Regions from separate parts of the Pseudoalteromonas aquimarina genome, predicted to be linked through region 3. Evidence: predicted binding sites of a transcription regulator. Region 3 holds the regulator's gene; each other region holds the start of a gene.
The links. Region 3 encodes FliA, which starts transcription of late flagellar genes. Its sites were predicted from a motif close to CTAAAGNTNNNNNNNNNNNNGCCGATA; they were not measured.
Positions count from the first base shown of each region.

Region 1 (4,747 bases), on a different contig from region 3:
ATATGCGATTTGCCGCTATGCAAGGCCATGTCAAAGCGCAATTTTATTTAGGCATGATGTTCGCAAAAGGTTCGGGGCTGCCTCAAAGTGTTTACCATGCATATACCTGGTTATGTTTAGCTGAAAGCCAAGGGTCAATTGAAGCAGTCGAGGCGATAGGCAAACTTCAACCTCTTTTACAGGCAAAACAAATTACGGATGCAAAAAAGCAAGCTGCTGATTTATATGAACTTATCCATGACAATATATTTAACAATGAAAAAATTGTGTAAAAAATAGCAAAAAACGCTTGAAACAGATTACTGTATAAAATACTGTATAGATAATTCCACTGTATATTTAAACAGGTATCGTTATGTTACAAGCTCAGCACCTTTCAACACAGCAAACGTTAGAAATAAGTGAAATCGCGTCAGACAAACTGAAAGTAATAAATGTGCAAGATGATATTCAAGAGACACTTGCTCTCATTGAGATTTTGCAAAAACATACCTGTGAAAATAAATGGACTTTGCTGTTAGCACCAGATGCAGTACCAAGCAAATCATTATTAGAAAGCCTATCGATTGATCACAGTAAACTTCTAATTATTCGTAAGCGTCATTTAATTAACATTGAATATGTTGTTAACTCAGCGCTTAAAAACGGAAATTTTGGTGCAGTTGTGTCGTGGACAAATATGTTAGATGAGGTGACATTAAGTTCGCTTGCGGCAAACCAATCTCACTTTAATGGCTATTTTTATCATTTTGCAGCAAGTAAAGGTATGACGACTAAACCTACACTTTGCTAAAATACCTTTTTAACTTAACGAAACGAAACTATGTGTTATTGCGGAAATTCTATTGCATTTGAGATGTGTTGCTTACCGATTATTAACGGTGAAACAAAAGCTGAAAATGCTGAACAACTTATGCGTTCTCGCTACAGTGCATATTGCATAAATAACAGTGACTATATTCATAACACCTATGCAAGTTCTAAACAGGCAGAAAATAGTGTTCGTGATATTGCTGCATTTGCCGAACTAGCAAACTTTATTGGTCTCACTGTTTATAATTTTGAAGAAGTTGATAACACAGCAACAGTGCATTTTAAAGCTGACTATTTGTGTGATGGTTATTATTGTCAATTAGAAGAAACTTCAAACTTTATAGTGGAAGACAATCAATGGCGTTACTTAGATGGCACTATTACACAGCACGCTGAGGAAAAAGTAGGTAGAAATGACCCATGCCCATGCGGTAGTGAAAAAAAATACAAAAAGTGCCACGCTTAATAATTAATACACAACCGTTTTAATTAGTGTGTTCACAAATAAAAAAGGCGATAACTATTATCGCCTTTTTTGTGTTTTAAATTGTGTGTGTTTTAGAATGATTCAAGTGTTATTAATGCTTTGCTTATTATTAAGCCTAAGCAACGGAAGCAAAATCGTAGTTTTGACTTTTTTCAATACTGCTATAAAAGCCGTCAATATCCATTTTTTTATTTGTTAAAGCCACATTCTTGGCTGCAATTAATTTTTTTTGTGTTGCAGGTGGGCAATTGTCGATAACAACCGGAGAAATGTATTTTGTATCATTTTTGCAAGTGAATGGTTCTGGATTCAAGCATTCGTTAAGATGAATAGCATTTAAGCCTTGCTCGATTAGTAACAGACAGTTTTGTTGACCTATCAATCCATTAAATGGCTCAGCAGCTAATGGCTTTTTCGGGCCAGCTCCTTGCTTAGCAAACTCAAGTAATGGATCACTGAGTAATTCTTTTTCACTTTGCGGAAGATTAAACTGTGAAAATTCGGTTGCATCATGACTAAGCATGGCAAGTAAAAATGCAAAATCACTTTGACGATCTGTAGCAACACTTTGGCAGAGTTGTTCTCCAAGTTGCGCTTCATGTGTGATGATCTGTTCAATTTGCATTTTTAATAATCAATTTGTTCAATAACAAAGCTGTTATCGACAAAAATATAAAAAACTTTAGCTTTAACCTTTACTTAATTTTTTAGTTTGTTAATATTCGCCTCGTTCTCGTGGAGGGGTTCCCGAGCGGCCAAAGGGATCAGACTGTAAATCTGACGGCATTGCCTTCGATGGTTCGAATCCGTCCCCCTCCACCACTTCTCTTTTATTCCAAATTCCAAATTCCAAATTCCAAATTCCAAATTCCAAATTCCAAATTCCAAATTCCAAATTCCAAATTCCAAATTCCAAATTCCAAATTCCAAATTCCAAATTCCAAATTCCAAATTCCAAAAAGTTAAAAATCTAAGCCTCTAATGAGTCAAGTTTCTTTGTTTTAAAATCGTGGCCAATTTGTGTTTTTATCGATTTAGAGCATGCTTGTATGAAATTTAACTATTGTGGCTGGTTTTCGAGCAGTTAAACGCTAAATTTTAAAAAGTACTTTACAGCTAGATAAAGCTTCTCTAATATTGCGCCTACTTCAGTGGAGGGGTTCCCGAGCGGCCAAAGGGATCAGACTGTAAATCTGACGGCATTGCCTTCGATGGTTCGAATCCGTCCCCCTCCACCACTTTCTTTCTGAAGTTTCAAACCTTAAATATATCTAACTTAAATCCATTTTCTTTTAGCCAACTTTCAGCCTTTTTGTATTCTGGATAAAGCATTTTTACTACTTGCCAAAATCGGTAGCTGTGATCCATCACCTGCAAATGTGCAACTTCATGAGCAATTACATAATTAATCACCCAAAGTGGTGCACTCGATAATTGCAAATTAAATTGCAAACGCCCTTTTGTATCACATGACCCCCAGCGGCTTTTAATATGTTTTACACTCACCATTTGGAAGCTCACTTTCAATTTATTAGCCATATCAGCTGCTTTTTCTTCGCAGTAGCTTGTAAGTTGCTGAGCAGCAAATTGCATTAATAAACTAAGTTGTTTCTCTTCAATATGTTTAACACGCTTAGAAGTGTTAATGCGAAGTACGTCACCATCCAGCATTACTTTGGATTGAACAGAATCTGATTCATAAACGAGTGAATAAGTCTTACCCATGAATGTTACACACTCTAGCTCTAAAACTGATTTGGCTAGCGGTCTTTTTTGCTGATTAGCAAGGTGCTTTTCAATCCAATCTTGTTTGCTAGTAAGCCATTGTTCAATCACATTAAGCGCAAGGTAATTTGGTGCGTATACTAATACTTGATTTTCCTTAATTTTTATTGCCAAGGTTTTGCGTTTTTTACTGCGTTTTAACTGATATTTGATCGACATTATTTTCTATTGTGGTTAACTTGCTATAGTTATAAGTATCTTGCGCTAATACGTATATAAATGAGCCAAATCAGCGAAAATTCTTTAAAAGATAAGAGCATTCTTATTATTGATGACCAAAAGTCGTTCCAAAAACTACTTAAAGGTATGCTGGTACAACTCGGTGCTAACAATATTTCATTTTACGATTCGGGTGAAGCTGCGCTTAACAAAATCGAAAAAGATTCCGTAGATATTGTATTTATTGATTATAACCTTGGGCAAGGTAGAAACGGTAAACAGTTTCTTGAAGAATTAAAATACTTAAATAAACTCTCGCGCCACAGCATATCCATTTTAGTCACAGGTGAAAGCACACGCTCAGTTGTATTATCTGTACTCGAAATAGAACCAGATGATTATCTAATCAAACCATTCTCAAGTGGTATGTTAAAAACACGTCTAAATAAACTCTCTGCGAAAAAGAAGTTATTTTATCACGCCAATCAAGCGATCGAAGACGGCCAACTCGCACTCGCTGCTGAGCAATACCTTGAAATTTCAAAAAAAGGTGCTCGCAATGCGCAATTTTGCTTTAAGCGTGCTTGCCAAGTTTATTTTGATTTAGGCGAAAACCAAAAAGCATTTGATCTACTTAATTCAGTGCTCGAAAGTGCAAGGCCAACATGGGCACTGACCTACCTAGCGCAAGCCTGTTTTTATTTAACTAAGTATGATCAGGCCATTCGCATATGCGATGAATTGTTAGGCCAAAATCGCTTTAATATTGATGCGTTAGATATAAAAGCCCTTTGCCTTAATCAACTTAACCAAGGGAAAGAGTCTCTGTTTTTAATAGAGCAAAGCTGTAATATTTCGCCACACTCTTTTGCTAGGCAACGCACTTTTGCAGAAATTGCCCAGGCAAATAATGATCTTGATGCGCTTGTCAAAGCGCAAAATACGTTACTTGCGATGTCGAAAGGTACTGCGTTTGCACATATTGATTACCAATTTAATTATATTCGTGCCATGTTTAGCCAACTCAATAATGCAAACTCTAAACATGAAAAATCAGAGCTAACATCGCAAATTAAAAGCTCGCTTCGTCAAGCACAAAGTGACCCAACGGTTGTTGAGGAGCCTATTCTTTTTAATGAGTTTAATACCTTTTGTGAAGCACGATTGAGTGTCAGTGAAGGAGAATATTTAACTGCCAAGAAAATCATTGCACCGCTTACTGCAGAGCAATCGTTAAGCCATTCCATTTTGCCTGATTCAATTATGACGTTATTCGATTTGGGCGAATTTGATGATGCCAATGCCCAACTTGAAAAATACCAATCGTCCAAACAAAGTAATAGCCAAGTATTAGCCCAATTACACAGTCGCAATGATGACTTAGCTTCTAAACAATCAGAGTTTCAGCAACATAATACAAAAGGTATTGAGCTTTATAAGCAAGGTAACTTTCAAGACGCTATTGTACAATTTGAAATGGCGCTCAAGCATGCGCCTATGAAT
Region 1 is NZ_JBMMUG010000001.1:818,819-823,565, forward strand. Features, by position in the region: gene AAEU29_RS03745 (tetratricopeptide repeat protein) at 1-272, shown strand, start outside; gene AAEU29_RS03750 (SulA-like leucine-rich domain-containing protein) at 356-793, shown strand; gene AAEU29_RS03755 (YchJ family protein) at 857-1,279, shown strand; gene AAEU29_RS03760 (VC2046/SO_2500 family protein) at 1,416-1,925, opposite strand; tRNA gene AAEU29_RS03765 (tRNA-Tyr) at 2,038-2,122, shown strand; tRNA gene AAEU29_RS03770 (tRNA-Tyr) at 2,454-2,538, shown strand; gene AAEU29_RS03775 (M48 family metallopeptidase) at 2,555-3,244, opposite strand; gene AAEU29_RS03780 (response regulator) at 3,305-4,747, shown strand, end outside.
Region 1: a site for FliA is predicted at 1,960-1,986, ahead of AAEU29_RS03760 (VC2046/SO_2500 family protein). Genes of this name have one in related genera too.

Region 2 (4,747 bases), 130 kb from region 3:
CAAACTGCTGAAGGTGCAATGGATGAGATTACTGGTATGTTTCAGCGTATCCGTACCCTAGCGCAACAAGCTGCAAATGGCTCAAACACAGATGAAGATCGTTTAGCTCTTCAAGAAGAGATTCGTCAGCTTTCTTCGGAAGTTAACCGTGTCGCAACTGATACTACATTTGGTGGTCAAAACTTACTAGATGGTAGCTATGAAGCAAGTTTTCAAGTTGGTGCTGATGCAGTTCAAACAATCGGCTTTTCGATGCAGAATGTAGGCGGTACTGCGGCTATTAACAGTTTAAGCGCTAACGGTGGTTTCACACTGTCGGGTATTGCTGGTGTTGCAAGTGCAGTAACAGGTCAACGTTTATCAACATTGGCAGAAGGTGCATCAGATATCGGTGGTGCAGCGCTGACTACAGATACATTTGCAGCATCTTTCATCGCAACGGCAATTAGTGTTTCTAGTCAAGTAAATGCACAAGTGACCCTAGCTGGTGTTGACTCTCTGATTGCAGTTGTTGACAAAAAACGTGCAGAGCTAGGTGCGGTACAAAACCGTTTCCAATCTACAATTCGAAACCAGTCAAACATTGCTGAGAACTTAAGTGCAGCTAAATCACGTATTAAAGATGCTGATTTTGCAGCTGAAACTGCGGCGTTAACACGCAATCAGATTCTGCAACAAGCTAGCCAAACAATCTTGAGTCAAGCTAATCAGCGTCCTCAAGCAGCATTAAGCCTTCTAGGCTAATAATGAAAATGCCCTTGCTAAATGGGGTAATAGGCAAGGGCATTAAAAGGGATATTTAAAGCGGAGGCAACTGCTAAAATATCCAAACAAGTAAGTATAAGACACCATGCAGGTATCTCGTACTAAAATTAATTAAGCAAATATAGTACCAAGTATAAAACAAGTTTTTTGACATCGCTATATTTCACTCTTACTTTCACTATCTCTAAAAGGGGCCGCTTGGCCCCTTTTTTATTGATTGAAATTGTTCTTTGTTAACACTTGCAACTAAACCTTAAAAATGAGTTAAAGAATTTTTAGTTGATCTAGTATCGGAAAATAAATACTTAAAAATTGTTTAAAATGTTATTTCTTCATTGGCAATAATGATTTTCACCGGGGTAACAATTGCTTATTTTTATAAATAGTAAGTGTTTATTAAGGTTTGAATAGTGAGTCCATTTGCATGCTATCGAAAAGTAATAAAATTTAAACTCCTTCACCTAATTAATGATCTTTGATGACTATAAAATAGTTTTTGGCACAATTATTGAATTCTACTCTATTGAACAAGATATGTAGGAAAAATTAGGCGTTAATTTGCCGCTTTTGAAATTGAGCTGGCAAGTATTTTCCTAAACCCTAATGGCATTGTTGCAAGTGGTGCGATAGTACTGCGTTTACCGGGTTACTCATATCTAACCATATAAAAAGAGATAGAGAGAGTAAGATTATGGCTTTATATGTAAATACAAATGTAAGCTCGCTAAATGCTCAGCGCCAACTAGATAAATCAGGTGGTGATCTGGATTCAGCCTTCAAACGTTTGTCTTCTGGATTAAGAATTAATAGTGCAGCTGATGATGCCGCAGGTCTTCAGATTTCCGATCGTCTTCAGTCACAAATTTTAGGTTTGAACCAAGGTAACCGAAATGCTAACGATGGTATTTCATTAGCGCAAACTGCAGAAGGCGCAATGGATGAAATGACAACCATGCTACAGCGTATGCGTGTACTTTCACAACAATCTGCTAATGGTTCAAACACAGATGAAGACCGATTAGCTCTTCAGGAAGAAATTCGTCAACTATCCGAAGAAATTAACCGAGTTGCAACAGATACAACATTTGGTGGTCGTAATCTACTAGACGGTAGCTATTCAGCTAGCTTTCAAATAGGTGCTGATGCAGTTCAAACTGTAGGTTTTAGTATGCAAAATGTTGGTGGCACAGCTGCTGTCAACAGTTTAAGTGCAAACGGTGGATTCACACTTTCTGGTATTGCAGGTATTGCAAGTGCCGTTACAGGGCAACGTTTGTCAACTCTCGCAGAAGGCGCATCAGATATCGCTGGAGCAGCATTAACTACAGATACCTTTGCTGCAGCATTTATAGCTACCGCAATTAGTGTATCAACACAAACAAATGCTCAAATTGTAATGGCTGGTGTAGACTCACTTATTGCCGTTGTTGACAAAAAACGTTCTGAATTAGGTGCGGTTCAAAACCGTTTCCAATCAACAATTCGCAACCAAGCGAATATTGCAGAAAATTTGAGTGCGGCTAAATCTCGAATTAAAGATGCTGATTTTGCGGCTGAAACAGCTGCATTAACACGCGCTCAAATCCTTCAGCAAGCAAGTCAAACAATTCTAGGTCAAGCAAACCAAAGACCTCAAGCTGCATTAAGCCTGTTACAAGGGTAATTTGTAATAATTACTTAATCGTAAACAAGCCCCATTTTTGGGGCTTTTTTTATAACTAAAAAAAATTAAAAAAAACTCTAAAGCTTTTTCTAAAGATGTCGATAAGGCAGATAGAACACCTATATTAGGATTCTAATTTGGGCTTTCATGTTGAGTAGGGGTACTCACTTAGAAAGCACTATAGTTAATAAAGCGGAGGCAATTATGGCTTTATATGTAAATACAAATGTGAGCTCTTTAAATGCTCAAAGACAGTTAAGTCAGTCAGGTAATGCTCTAGACACTTCATTCCAACGTTTGTCATCTGGTTTACGTATCAATGGTGCGAAAGATGATGCGGCTGGAATGCAGATTTCTAATCGTCTAACTGGTCAAATTAATGGTTTGAACCAAGGTATTCGTAATGCGAATGATGGTATTTCTCTTGCGCAAACAGCAGAAGGCGCAATGGATGAAATTACAGGTATGTTCCAACGTATGAGAACACTAGCTCAACAGGCATCTAATGGTTCAAATACTGATGAAGACCGTTTAGCGCTTCAGGAAGAAATTCGTCAGTTATCTGAAGAAGTTAACCGTGTGGCAGAGGATACAACCTTTGGTGGCCAAAATTTACTAGATGGCTCATATGACGCGAACTTCCAAATCGGTGCTGATGCAGTTCAGACTATTGGTTTTTCAATGCAAAATGTTGGTGGTACAGCTGCCATTAACAGTATTAGTGCTAATGGCGGTTTTACATTGTCTGGTATCGCAGGTGTTGCAAGTGCAGTTACTGGTCAGCGTCTGTCTACACTTGCTGAAGGTGCCTCTGATATTGGTGGTGCAGCATTAACAACAGACACCTTTGCAGCTGCTTTTATTGCCACTGCTATCAGTGTTTCTAGTCAAGTAAATGCTCAAGTTACGCTTGCAGGTATGGATTCATTGATTGCAGTTGTTGATAAAAAGCGTGCTGAGTTAGGTGCTGTTCAAAACCGTTTCCAATCATCAATTCGAAATCAAGCGAATGTTTCTGAAAACCTAGCAGCTGCGCGTTCACGAATCCGTGATACAGACTTTGCGGCGGAAACTGCAACATTGACTCGCAATCAGATCTTGCAACAAGCAAGTACATCAATTCTGAGTCAAGCTAATCAACGTCCTCAGGTAGCATTGTCTCTACTGGGTTAATTAGCAAGTTAATTCTGATTGCATAGGCTAATGCTGATGCAATCAGAATTAAGCTATACTTGTTAGAAGAGGAACCTGTTATGAATACAATTCCAGAAACAGTTTCAAGTGTGCTCGACATTAACAGCGCGCTTAAAAAGCAAGAGCTTTCACAATCAATTGGTATGAATCGTGCTAGTGAAAGTGGAAATGTTTCAGATACAACATCTATTAAAAGAAATGATTCACAAAAAAACGATGAAAATTTTTTTGATGAAATTAGAGAGAATCTGAAAAAAATTAATGACTTTATTCCTGTAAGCTCAACAAATTTAATATTTGAATTTGATGAACTGGGAGAGCCGCCAGTGGTAAAAGTGATCGATAAGTCAAATAATGAAGTTATAAGAGAGATCCCGCCGCAAGAAATAAGGGATGTCGCTAAAGCTTTTGAAAGTTTGGCCGATAAATTAATTACTCAAACAGGAATTTTGTTTAACGATTCTGTTTAGGGTGTGCGAGTTAGTAGAGTGCTATTTTAGAGGTGAGTTATGGCAAGCATTACATCAGCAGGGGTTGGCTCTGGTTTAGATTTAGAAAGCATTATAAAAGCTTCAATTGATGCTGAGAATATACCAAAACTTCAAGCATTTGCTGCCAAAGAAGAGTCACTTCAAAAAGAACTAAGTTCAATTGATACTATTAGTTCAGCAATTTCTCAGCTTGAATCTACGATTGAAAAGCTTAGTGATATCGATAACTTCAATAAACGTACAGCATCAATAACTCAACCTTCTTCAGGCGAAATAATTAGCGTCTCAACCACAAAAGACTCGACTGCTGGAAAATTTGATATTGAAGTAGTCCAACTTGCTCAAGGCAGTAGAGCTGTGTCTGCAACAGGATATAGCAGCAGTACCGATGTAGTAACTGCGTCAGGTGGAAAACTAAGTTTCAGTGCTGGCACTTCAAGTTTTGATGTAACTTTAGATGCAGGAGCAACACTTGAAGATGTTCGAAATGCAATTAATGATGAGAATACCAACTTTGGCGTTATTGCCAACATCATAAATACTGGTTCTGAATCTAAGCTAGTTTTGACTTCTACCAAAACAGGTCTTGGTAATGATTTAGTTGTGAGTAATGACATAGCAGAATTAGATTCCG
Region 2 is NZ_JBMMUG010000002.1:222,688-227,434, reverse strand. Features, by position in the region: gene AAEU29_RS05970 (flagellin N-terminal helical domain-containing protein) at 1-744, shown strand, start outside; gene AAEU29_RS05965 (flagellin N-terminal helical domain-containing protein) at 1,457-2,428, shown strand; gene AAEU29_RS05960 (flagellin N-terminal helical domain-containing protein) at 2,633-3,601, shown strand; gene AAEU29_RS05955 (flagellar protein FlaG) at 3,682-4,092, shown strand; gene fliD (flagellar filament capping protein FliD) at 4,132-4,747, shown strand, end outside.
Region 2: a site for FliA is predicted at 2,506-2,532, ahead of AAEU29_RS05960 (flagellin N-terminal helical domain-containing protein). Genes of this name have one in related genera too.

Region 3 (4,747 bases):
GGTAATGCGAAGGTTTGTTGGCCAACCACCACCATTAAGGTTGGAAGAATTGCTAAGGTTAGTGGTACTTTAATTTCAAGTACTGTGCCTTTGCCTTTCTCAGATTCAATATTCACAGTACCGTTAAGTTGGGTGATCTTGGTTTTAACCACATCCATACCCACACCACGGCCTGAAATATCTGAGATTTCTTCTTTTGTTGAAAAACCAGGGGCAAAAATTAAATTATAAGCTTCAGTGTTAGAAAGTCTCGCCGCCTGATCAGCGTCAATCACACCTTTGCTGATAGCAATGCTCTTTAATTTTTCTGCATCCATACCTGCACCATCATCTTCGATAGTAAGCAAAATATGGTCGCCTTCTTGAGAGGCTGACAAAGTTACAGTACCTGTTCTCGGTTTACCTGCAGCTTCACGGTCATTTGGCATTTCAATACCGTGATCCACTGAGTTTCGAACTAAGTGAACAAGTGGGTCAGCAAGTGCTTCAACTAAATTTTTATCTAAATCAGTCTCTTCACCAACTAATTGCAAATTAATTTCTTTTTTCAAGCTTCGTGCTAAGTCACGAACAACGCGAGGGAAACGACCAAATACTTTTTTGATTGGCTGCATGCGGGTTTTCATCACCGCACCTTGTAGATCAGCCGTAACCACATCTAAATTAGAAATCGCCTTGCCCATACTTTCGTTGCTTACATTAGCACCTAAGCTAACTAAACGGTTACGCACAAGTACAAGTTCGCCTACCATGTTCATTATCTGGTCAAGGCGTTTAGTGTCTACACGAACAGTTGTTTCCGCTGGCGGAGCAGTCGGTTTTGCTGGCGCCTTATTAGCTGCAGGTGCTGGTGCACTTGCTGCTGGTTTTGCAGGCGTAGCTGGCGCTGGAGCAGCAACAGGCTTTGCTGGTTCTGGTTTTGCTTGCTGAGGTGGAGGTGTTGGTTTTGACTCAACAGGTGTTGCTATTGCCTCAGTATTGAATGAATTTCCACTGGCTTTTGGCGCACTACCTTTACCGTGAAGTTCATCAAGTAATGCTTCAAACTCGTCTTCGGTAATGTCTTCATCGTCACCACTCGCTGCAACAGGCGCTGGTGTAGCTGGCGTTTCAACTTCATTAGTTGGTGCCGAACTAGATGCTTCAGCAGCACCTCCAAACGAGCCAGCACCGTGCAACTCATCTAATAGACTTTCAAATTCGTCGTCTGTAATTTCATCAGAGTCTGAAGTTGCTGAATCTGGACTCGATGTAGCTGCAGGGCCGTTTCCGGAACCATGGAGTTCATCAAGCAGACTCTCAAATTCTTCTTCAGTAATATCATCAACACTGCCTGAGCCGTCAGACGAACTTGTGTCATCAGCATCAAATAAAATATCTCCAAAAGGATCTTCTTCGATTGCCTCAGGTGCAGCTTCTTCTACTACTGGCACTGGTTCTTCAGCTACAACAGCTTGAACTTCATCAGCGCTTTCTGGTTGGCTTAAACGGTGTAATTCGGCAAGTAACTGAGGATCAGCCGGATCGGGCTGAGCACGATTTTGAATATGACCAAACATTTCATTAATGGTATCAAGTGCTTGTAAAATCACATCCATTAATTCAGCAGTAACTCTGCGTTTGCCTTGGCGTAATACATCGAAAATATTTTCCGCACCGTGACAGGCATCAACCAATTCCGTCATTGAGAGGAAACCTGCTCCCCCTTTAACGGTATGAAAGCCCCTAAATATTGCATTCAGTAGGTCAGCATCTTCTGGATTATTTTCCAATTCAACTAACTGTTCTGAGAGCAACTCTAAGATTTCACCGGCTTCGACTAAAAAGTCTTGTAAAATATCTTCATCGACATCAAAGCTCATGCATTTTTCTCCGATTAGAAGCCCAAACTAGATAATAGATCGTCTACTTCATCTTGACCTGAAACCACATCTTCACGTGCTTCAGCATTTATAATTGGGCCTTCAGCTACTTGGTCTAATTCACCATCAGCAACCATTTGTTGTTCTTGTTTTAGTGTCGTCTCAGGTGATTCTGCATGTTCAACAGGTGTACCAAACACCGTCAACATATGAATCAAACTTTCTTCGACCTCGCGCACTAGCTCAATTACGCGTCGAATAACTTGACCAGTTAAATCCTGATACCCTTGAGCCATCAGTACTTCGGTCATTAAACTATTCAATTCATCCGAGTTAGATTTTGCTTCTTCCATAAAGCCATTTAACTCATGACACAATACCTTAAACTCTCCCACCTTAAGGTCTCGAGTCATTAATTTATCCCATTTGGGTTTAATGTTATTGAGGCCAGTTTGGAGTTTATCGGCAATTGGCAAAGAAGCTTCAACTGCATCCATAGTTGTATTTGCAGCTTGCTCTGTCATTTCCATCACATAATTAAGACGCTCTTTAGCATCCGGGATGGACTCGGTTGTTAACGCCGACAACGTAGTATCTAATTGAAAGTTTTTTAATGAATCATGCAGTTGGCGAGTTAGCTTTCCTACCTCACCAAATAATTCATCTTGCTCAATTGCCGTAACTTGCTTTAACAGCTCTTGCGCTTGTTGTTGTTCACCATTTTCAAGAAACGCAACGAGCTGTTTAGCTTGTTCTAAGGTAATTTGAGGCGCAGCACTTGCTGACATAAACCTCTCCTTCCCAATTAGCCTAAACGCTCAAAAACTTTATCAAGCTTAGTTTTTAGCGTTGCTGCAGTGAATGGCTTAACAATGTACCCGTTAACACCGGCTTGTGCGGCAGCAATAATTTGTTCTTTCTTAGCTTCTGCTGTCACCATTAGCACAGGGATATGTTTAAGGCTGTCGTCCGCGCGAATTGCACGTAACAAGTCAATACCTTGCATACCTGGCATGTTCCAATCCGTAACTACAAAGTCAAATTCTTGATTTTGTAACATCGGCAACGCAGTACTTCCATCGTCCGCCTCTTGTACGTTTGTGAAACCAAGATCTCTTAACAGGTTTTTAATGATTCTTCTCATCGTTGAAAAGTCGTCAACTACAAGAATTTTCATGTTTTTATCCAAAATATCCTCCAGTGAGGTATGCACCTAATTGTTTACTTACTACTTTTATTCTATATCCAGTCATGGATTTTTGCTTTAAGGCGCACCATGGCCTGACTATGTATTTGGCTGACTCTTGATTCACTCACCTCAAGAATCAAACCGATTTCTTTTAAATTCATTTCGTCATTGTAGTAAAGCGACAGCACTAACGCTTCTCTTTCTGGTAAGGTTTGTATTGCCGTTACCAATGCTTTATTAAATTTATCTTGTTGAATATCAACTAATGGGTTTTGCTCATTGTTCCCAAGGCCTGCATCGATTACATCTTCATCAACACCTAAGTCCTCAATACCAATAATCTTACCATTACTTATATCCCTAAGAATATGATGGTACTCATCTATCGTAATATCAAGTTTTTCAGCAACTTCACTATCTTTTGGTTCACGACCTAGTTCGGCTTCTAACTTATTTATGACTGCAGCAACCTCTCGAGCATTTTTATGCACAGAGCGTGGCACCCAGTCCCCTTTACGAGTTTCATCAATAATCGCACCGCGAATACGAATACCAGCATAGGTTTCAAAGCTTGCGCCTTTAGTGCCGTCAAAATTCTTTGCAGCTTCTATCAGGCCTATCATGCCAGCTTGAATTAAGTCTTCAACAATCACACTCGCAGGTAAGCGCGCAAGAATATGATAGGCAATGCGTTTAACCAACGGCGTATGCTGTTCAACAAGATGAGATAATTGATTCTGGCTAGCATAGGCAGTGGTTCGTTTCATAGGCATTCCTAGTTGCTAACCAGTTTCTCGATAAAAAACTCAAGATGTCCCGACGGCTGATTCGGAACTGGCCAAGTCGCAGCCTTGCTTGCTAATGCTTTAAAAGCAATTGCCGCAGGTGATTTAGGAAATACATCTACAATGGTTTTTTGTTTACGAATCGCTTTACGAATATTTTCATCAAATGGCACTGTTGCCACTAACTCAAGTGATACATCTAAAAATCGGTCAGTTACTTTTGAAAGCTTGGCAAACAGTTCTTGGCCTTCTTTGAGGCTGCGCACCATATTTGCAACAATTTTAAACTTGTAAACACCATGCTCACGGCTTAAAACTTTAATCAATGCATAGGCATCAGTAATCGAAGTGGGTTCATCACACACAACAACAAGCACATCTTGAGATGCACGCGAAAAGCTAAGCACCATATCAGAAATACCCGCAGCTGTATCAACTACCAACACATCATAATGAGAATCTAATTCACCAAATGCACGAATAAGTCCGGCATGTTCAGAAGGTGTTAGTTCAACCATATTTTGTGAACCTGATGTAGCAGGCACAATTTTTACGCCGTAAGGACCTTCAACTAAGATATCTTCAAGGTCACATTCACCAGATAACACGTGTGATAAGTTTCGCTCAACACGTAAGCCAAGCATCACATCGCAGTTTGCTAAACCCAAATCGGCATCCAGTACCAGTACTTTTTGGCCTTGCTGAGCCATGGCGATTGCCATGTTAAGAGAAACATTGGTTTTACCAACTCCCCCTTTACCTCCAGTTACCGCAATTACTTTTACAGCCTTGTTATTGTTTGTCATTTTCCGCAGGCCACTAGCTTGATCTAATTCTGGGTTAATCATACATTCCTACTGCTTGATGCGCCATGCCTGATGCACGTCTTGCTTGCGCGTTTGTTCGTTTTG
Region 3 is NZ_JBMMUG010000002.1:89,783-94,529, forward strand. Features, by position in the region: gene AAEU29_RS05260 (chemotaxis protein CheA) at 1-1,862, opposite strand, end outside; gene AAEU29_RS05265 (protein phosphatase CheZ) at 1,877-2,650, opposite strand; gene cheY (chemotaxis response regulator CheY) at 2,668-3,051, opposite strand; gene AAEU29_RS05275 (RNA polymerase sigma factor FliA) at 3,102-3,818, opposite strand; gene AAEU29_RS05280 (MinD/ParA family ATP-binding protein) at 3,827-4,684, opposite strand; gene flhF (flagellar biosynthesis GTPase FlhF) at 4,677-4,747, opposite strand, start outside.

Region 4 (4,747 bases), on a different contig from region 3:
CCCAAATATGTGCCAGTGAATTTATGAAAAAGGTAAAGTGTTGGCTTAGTACCAAGCGCAGTAATCCTGCTAGTAACAACATTCCCCATACATTGCCAAATAGCAAACCAAGTAATAATGGAATACCGAAGTTAGTGATAAGAGTAAGCGCGAGGTAGTGCTTGTGCTGCCACATCACAATACGGTTTTTTTGTAAATCGCGACAGTTTGAATAATCGGTATAGCGATATGCTTGGTATTCGCGCAGCATCCAGCCAATATGGCTGTACCAAAAGCCTCGAGTTGCTGCGTAAGGGTCTTTATCTGGATCATCAACCTTACCATGATGCAAGCGGTGATCAGAGCTCCAATGTAAAGCACTATTTTGAACAGAAAAAGCACCACCAATAGCAAAAATAAATTCAACTACAGGATGTGTTTCGTAGGTTTTGTGAGCCCACAAGCGATGATAGCCAGCGGTGATCGACAGTCCGCAATAAAACATACATGCAACAAACGCAATCCAATTTGAAGTGCTGAAGCCGTAGGTAAATCCATACCACGGAACAAGGGTTATTGCTGCTAGAAAGGTGATGGTAAAAAAGAGGGTATTAAGCCAAATAATGGGTGGTTTTTTCATACATAAAATCTCAGCGTACACTTGTACGCTAAAATAGTTTTATATCGCTTTTTTATCAAGTGAAATCGACAAAATTCATAAATAATTTTTCTGTGTTAAACTGCATGCAAATTTTATGGGGGATGTATGTCGGGTATTCGTGCACAACAAAAAGAAAAGACGAGACAAGCGTTAATCGATGCAGCATTTAATCAATTAAGTGCTGAGCATAGCTTTTCTAATTTAAGCTTGCGCGAAGTTGCTCGTGAGGCCGGTATTGCGCCAACATCCTTTTATCGTCACTTTAAAGACATGAATGAGCTGGGTTTAACCTTAGTTGATGAAGCTGGCTTAATGTTGCGCCAGTTAATGCGTCAAGCGCGTCGACGTATCGAAAGTGGCGGCAGTATAATTAATATCTCTGTACTAACCTTTATGGAGTTTATTGATCAGTCGAGTAACCAATTTAGATTACTACTGCGTGAGCGCTCTGGAACGTCTAAAGCATTTAGAGCAGCGGTTGCCCGTGAGATTAAGCATTTTATTTTAGAGCTTGCTCATTATTTAGAAAATGAAACAGGATGCGATGCGAATCATGCATACATTCAGGCAGAAGCCATGGTGACTCTGGTATTTAATGCGGGAGCTGAGGCGCTTGATTTAACTAAGCCACAACGAGATCAGCTTACCGAACGAATTATTTGGCAGTTGCGTTATATTGCCAAAGGGGCTTCAAGTTACACAAAAGAAAAAAAAGCAGCTAAATAGCTGCTTTTTTTATTTACGCGTTAAAAACACACCCGATTCAATATGGTGGGTATATGGAAATTGGTCAAAAATCGCAAATCGCTCAATGTTATGCGTTTCTGTCAATTGCTGGAGATCTCGCTCTAGCGTATCTGGGTTACATGAAATATAAATAATATTGTCATAGCCCTGCACTAAGTCTGTGGTGTCTTTATCTAAACCAGCTCGTGGGGGGTCTACTAAAATGCTTTGGCAGTTGTAACTTTTTAAATCAATACCATTTAAGCGAGAAAATTCTTTTTCACCATTCATAGCCATGGTGAATTCTTCACTCGACATGCGAATAATATCGAGGTTATCGACTTTATTTTCAGCGATATTAAATTGCGCTGACTTTACAGACGATTTAGAAATTTCAGTTGCCAGCACGCGATTGAAGCTTGGGGCTAATGCAATCGAGAAGTTGCCATTGCCGCAATAAAGTTCAAGCAAATCATTTTCAAGGGGTTTTGATACGTCAATTGCCCATTCAAGCATTTGCTCATTTAATTTAGCGTTTGGTTGGGTGAAGCTATTTTCAACTTGCTGATAAACAAGCTCGCGATTATCCACATTAAGCTTTTCAATCACATACTCTTCACCAAGGACAATTTTTTGCTTGCGAGCTCGGCCAATGAAATCGATGTTAAATTCTTTACTTAACTCAGCTTTAAGCTTAGTTACTTCGTTCAGCCATTCATCATCAAGTTGCTTATGATAAATCAGACTTACTAAGATTTGACCGCTTAGCGTAGATAGATAATCGATTTGAAATAACTTTCTGCGCAAAATTTCATTTGGCTTTAAGCATTCCAACAAGCGTGGCATTAACTCGCAAATAAGCGGAGCTGCTGGATCAAACTGATCCACCCTTATTTTTTCTTTTGTTTCGGGATCAAACATAATGTGAAATAAATCTTCACCTTCATGCCATACGCGAAACTCAGCACGTTGTCTGTAATGTTTAGGTGCAGATGCAAATACTTCTAACTCTGGTGCATTAAATTGTGCGAATTGTTGGCTAATACGCTGTGCTTTTTCCGAAAGTTGCTCATCGTATTTTGAAGTATCTATTTGAATTACAGGCATATGCTTTTTAACCTCATGTTTGCGAGTCGCGCTATTTTAGGGTGTGGTTTTTCTTTGTCCAGTTTTAGCATAGAAAAAATGTGACATACTTACTTCAACAAAAGGTAAATTCTGACCGTTAAATCTAAGAATTAATACTTAAGTTGCTCACTATTTGGCCGATAAATAGACATTCTGAAATGGAGGCAATGATTATGAAAGTGGGTGGATTGGGGTATCAACCCGAAAACAAGTATGGTTTCTCTCAACAGAAACCAAATGAAATAGCACAAAATGCGTCAGCTAAAGACGTATTTACAATGTCGCAGCGACTAACGATTGCAAGTCAGGTCTCTTATCAAAAGATGATGGGAGCAATGCCATTTGAAAGTAAAGTAGAGCCTACCAAACCTGAAGATCTATTTAATTTTGAAGAGATCGCAAAAAACGTTTTATCGTTTGTTAAAGGCGCTATTTTAGGTGCTAAGGCTGATGGTGCCGATAATGACAAGCTAACGAGTATGTTCGAGCAAGCTCGAAAAGGGGTAGAGCAAGGTATTGGTGAAGCGGTTGAAGAGCTTAAAGACAGTGATCTCTACAACGATGAAATTGAACAAGGCATTGAAAAAAGCCGAGAGTTAATCTTTGATGGATTGGACGAATTTGAACAATCAATCTTCAATCCTGAAAAACAAGCATCAGCACTTACCGAATTTAATGGTCAAAATTATTACCAATTGGATAATGGCGCCAGTTATGAAATTAAAACCGCAGAAGGCGATGTGATTAAGCTTACTTATAATAGTGCGTTCAATTCATCTGAACAGCTATCATATAGTAAAACTGAAGACGGTGAATCGTTAAGTTATGCTTCATCACAGTCTAGTTCACAAGCATATTCATTTTCAGTAGAAGGTGATTTAAATGAAAATGAAATTGCTGCGATCAATGATCTAATGTCAGATTTGCAAAAAGTAAGCAATGAATTTTTCAATGGTTCACTTGATGAAGCGTTTGAACAAGCTAAAAAATTAAATCTGGATTCTTCTCAGTTAGTTTCAATGTCTATGAACTTACAGCAAACAGAAGTAAGAGCAAGTGTTAGAGAATATCAAACAGTACAACCAGGTAGAGAAATAGCAAAACAGTTCGAACCTATTAATGAAGGGTTGGAAGAAAGCTATGAAAAAGCCAAGCCGCTTAATATTGAAAGTCAGTTGGTACAGTTACTAACATGGCTTAATCAACGACAAGCGAGTAAAGAAAGCTTATTAGATTACAGCACTAGCTTTTTTGAACAGCTTAATAATAAGCAAGAAAAAGCAAAGTAAGCATAGCTTACCTTGAGAATTAGAAAATATATGGCAAACTACCCGAGTTAATAACATATTAGGTCGGGTAGTTTGGCAAAGCATATTGTAGTTTTTGATTCTGGTATTGGTGGTACATCGGTACTTGAACACATTCAAAACAAAATACCACATGCCAAGCTTAGTTATCTTATGGATAATAAGTACCTTCCTTATGGTGAGCTGTCCTTTGAATTTTTAACACAAAGAATTACAAGCTTACTCAGTCATTTTATCACTCTAATCGAGCCAGTTGATTTGTTGGTCATTGCCTGTAATACAGCAAGTACTCAAACACTCGACATTTTAAGGCAGCATTTCAACTTTCCAATTGTGGGTGTAGTGCCAGCCATCAAACCTGCTGCAGAGAAAACGCTTTCTAAAAAAATTGGTGTATTAGCGACACCAGCGACAGTTGCAAACGAATATACGGCAAGTCTTGTTAAAGATTTTGCAGCTTCTTGCAGTGTGTCTTTATATGGTTCAAGTCAGCTTGTGAAATTAGCCGAGCAAAAGTTTTGGACAAATGATCTAGATTCAAAACAACTTGAGCAAGAGTTAAGTACTTTATATATAGATAAAGAAATCGATCAATTAGTGTTGGGCTGTACACACTTTCCAATTATTGCTGAAGAGATCAAACTGCATATCAACCCTCAAACAACGTTATTGGATTCAGGTGAAGCAATTGCAAATCGTGTGCTTAGTTTACTGGGGGAGAGTGTAATGACTTTAGATAATAAAAAGCAGCCTGTTAGCTATTTTGCCACGGCTGCTTTTAAACAGACAAAATTACCAATAACGGTAATTACTAATTAGCACTATCTTCCATAGCACCATTCTCGTCAGATTTTTGCTTCGCTTCACGTACTTTTAAAGTGCGTTGCTGAAACTCTTTATCGTTTAGTGCAGAAATGATTTTATCAGCGTCTTTCTCAGCTACCTC
Region 4 is NZ_JBMMUG010000010.1:66,124-70,870, forward strand. Features, by position in the region: gene AAEU29_RS20025 (acyl-CoA desaturase) at 1-619, opposite strand, end outside; gene fabR (HTH-type transcriptional repressor FabR) at 746-1,366, shown strand; gene trmA (tRNA (uridine(54)-C5)-methyltransferase TrmA) at 1,376-2,473, opposite strand; gene AAEU29_RS20040 (DUF5610 domain-containing protein) at 2,668-3,783, shown strand; gene murI (glutamate racemase) at 3,856-4,620, shown strand; gene AAEU29_RS20050 (RNA recognition motif domain-containing protein) at 4,613-4,747, opposite strand, start outside.
Region 4: a site for FliA is predicted at 2,611-2,637, ahead of AAEU29_RS20040 (DUF5610 domain-containing protein). Genes of this name have one in related genera too.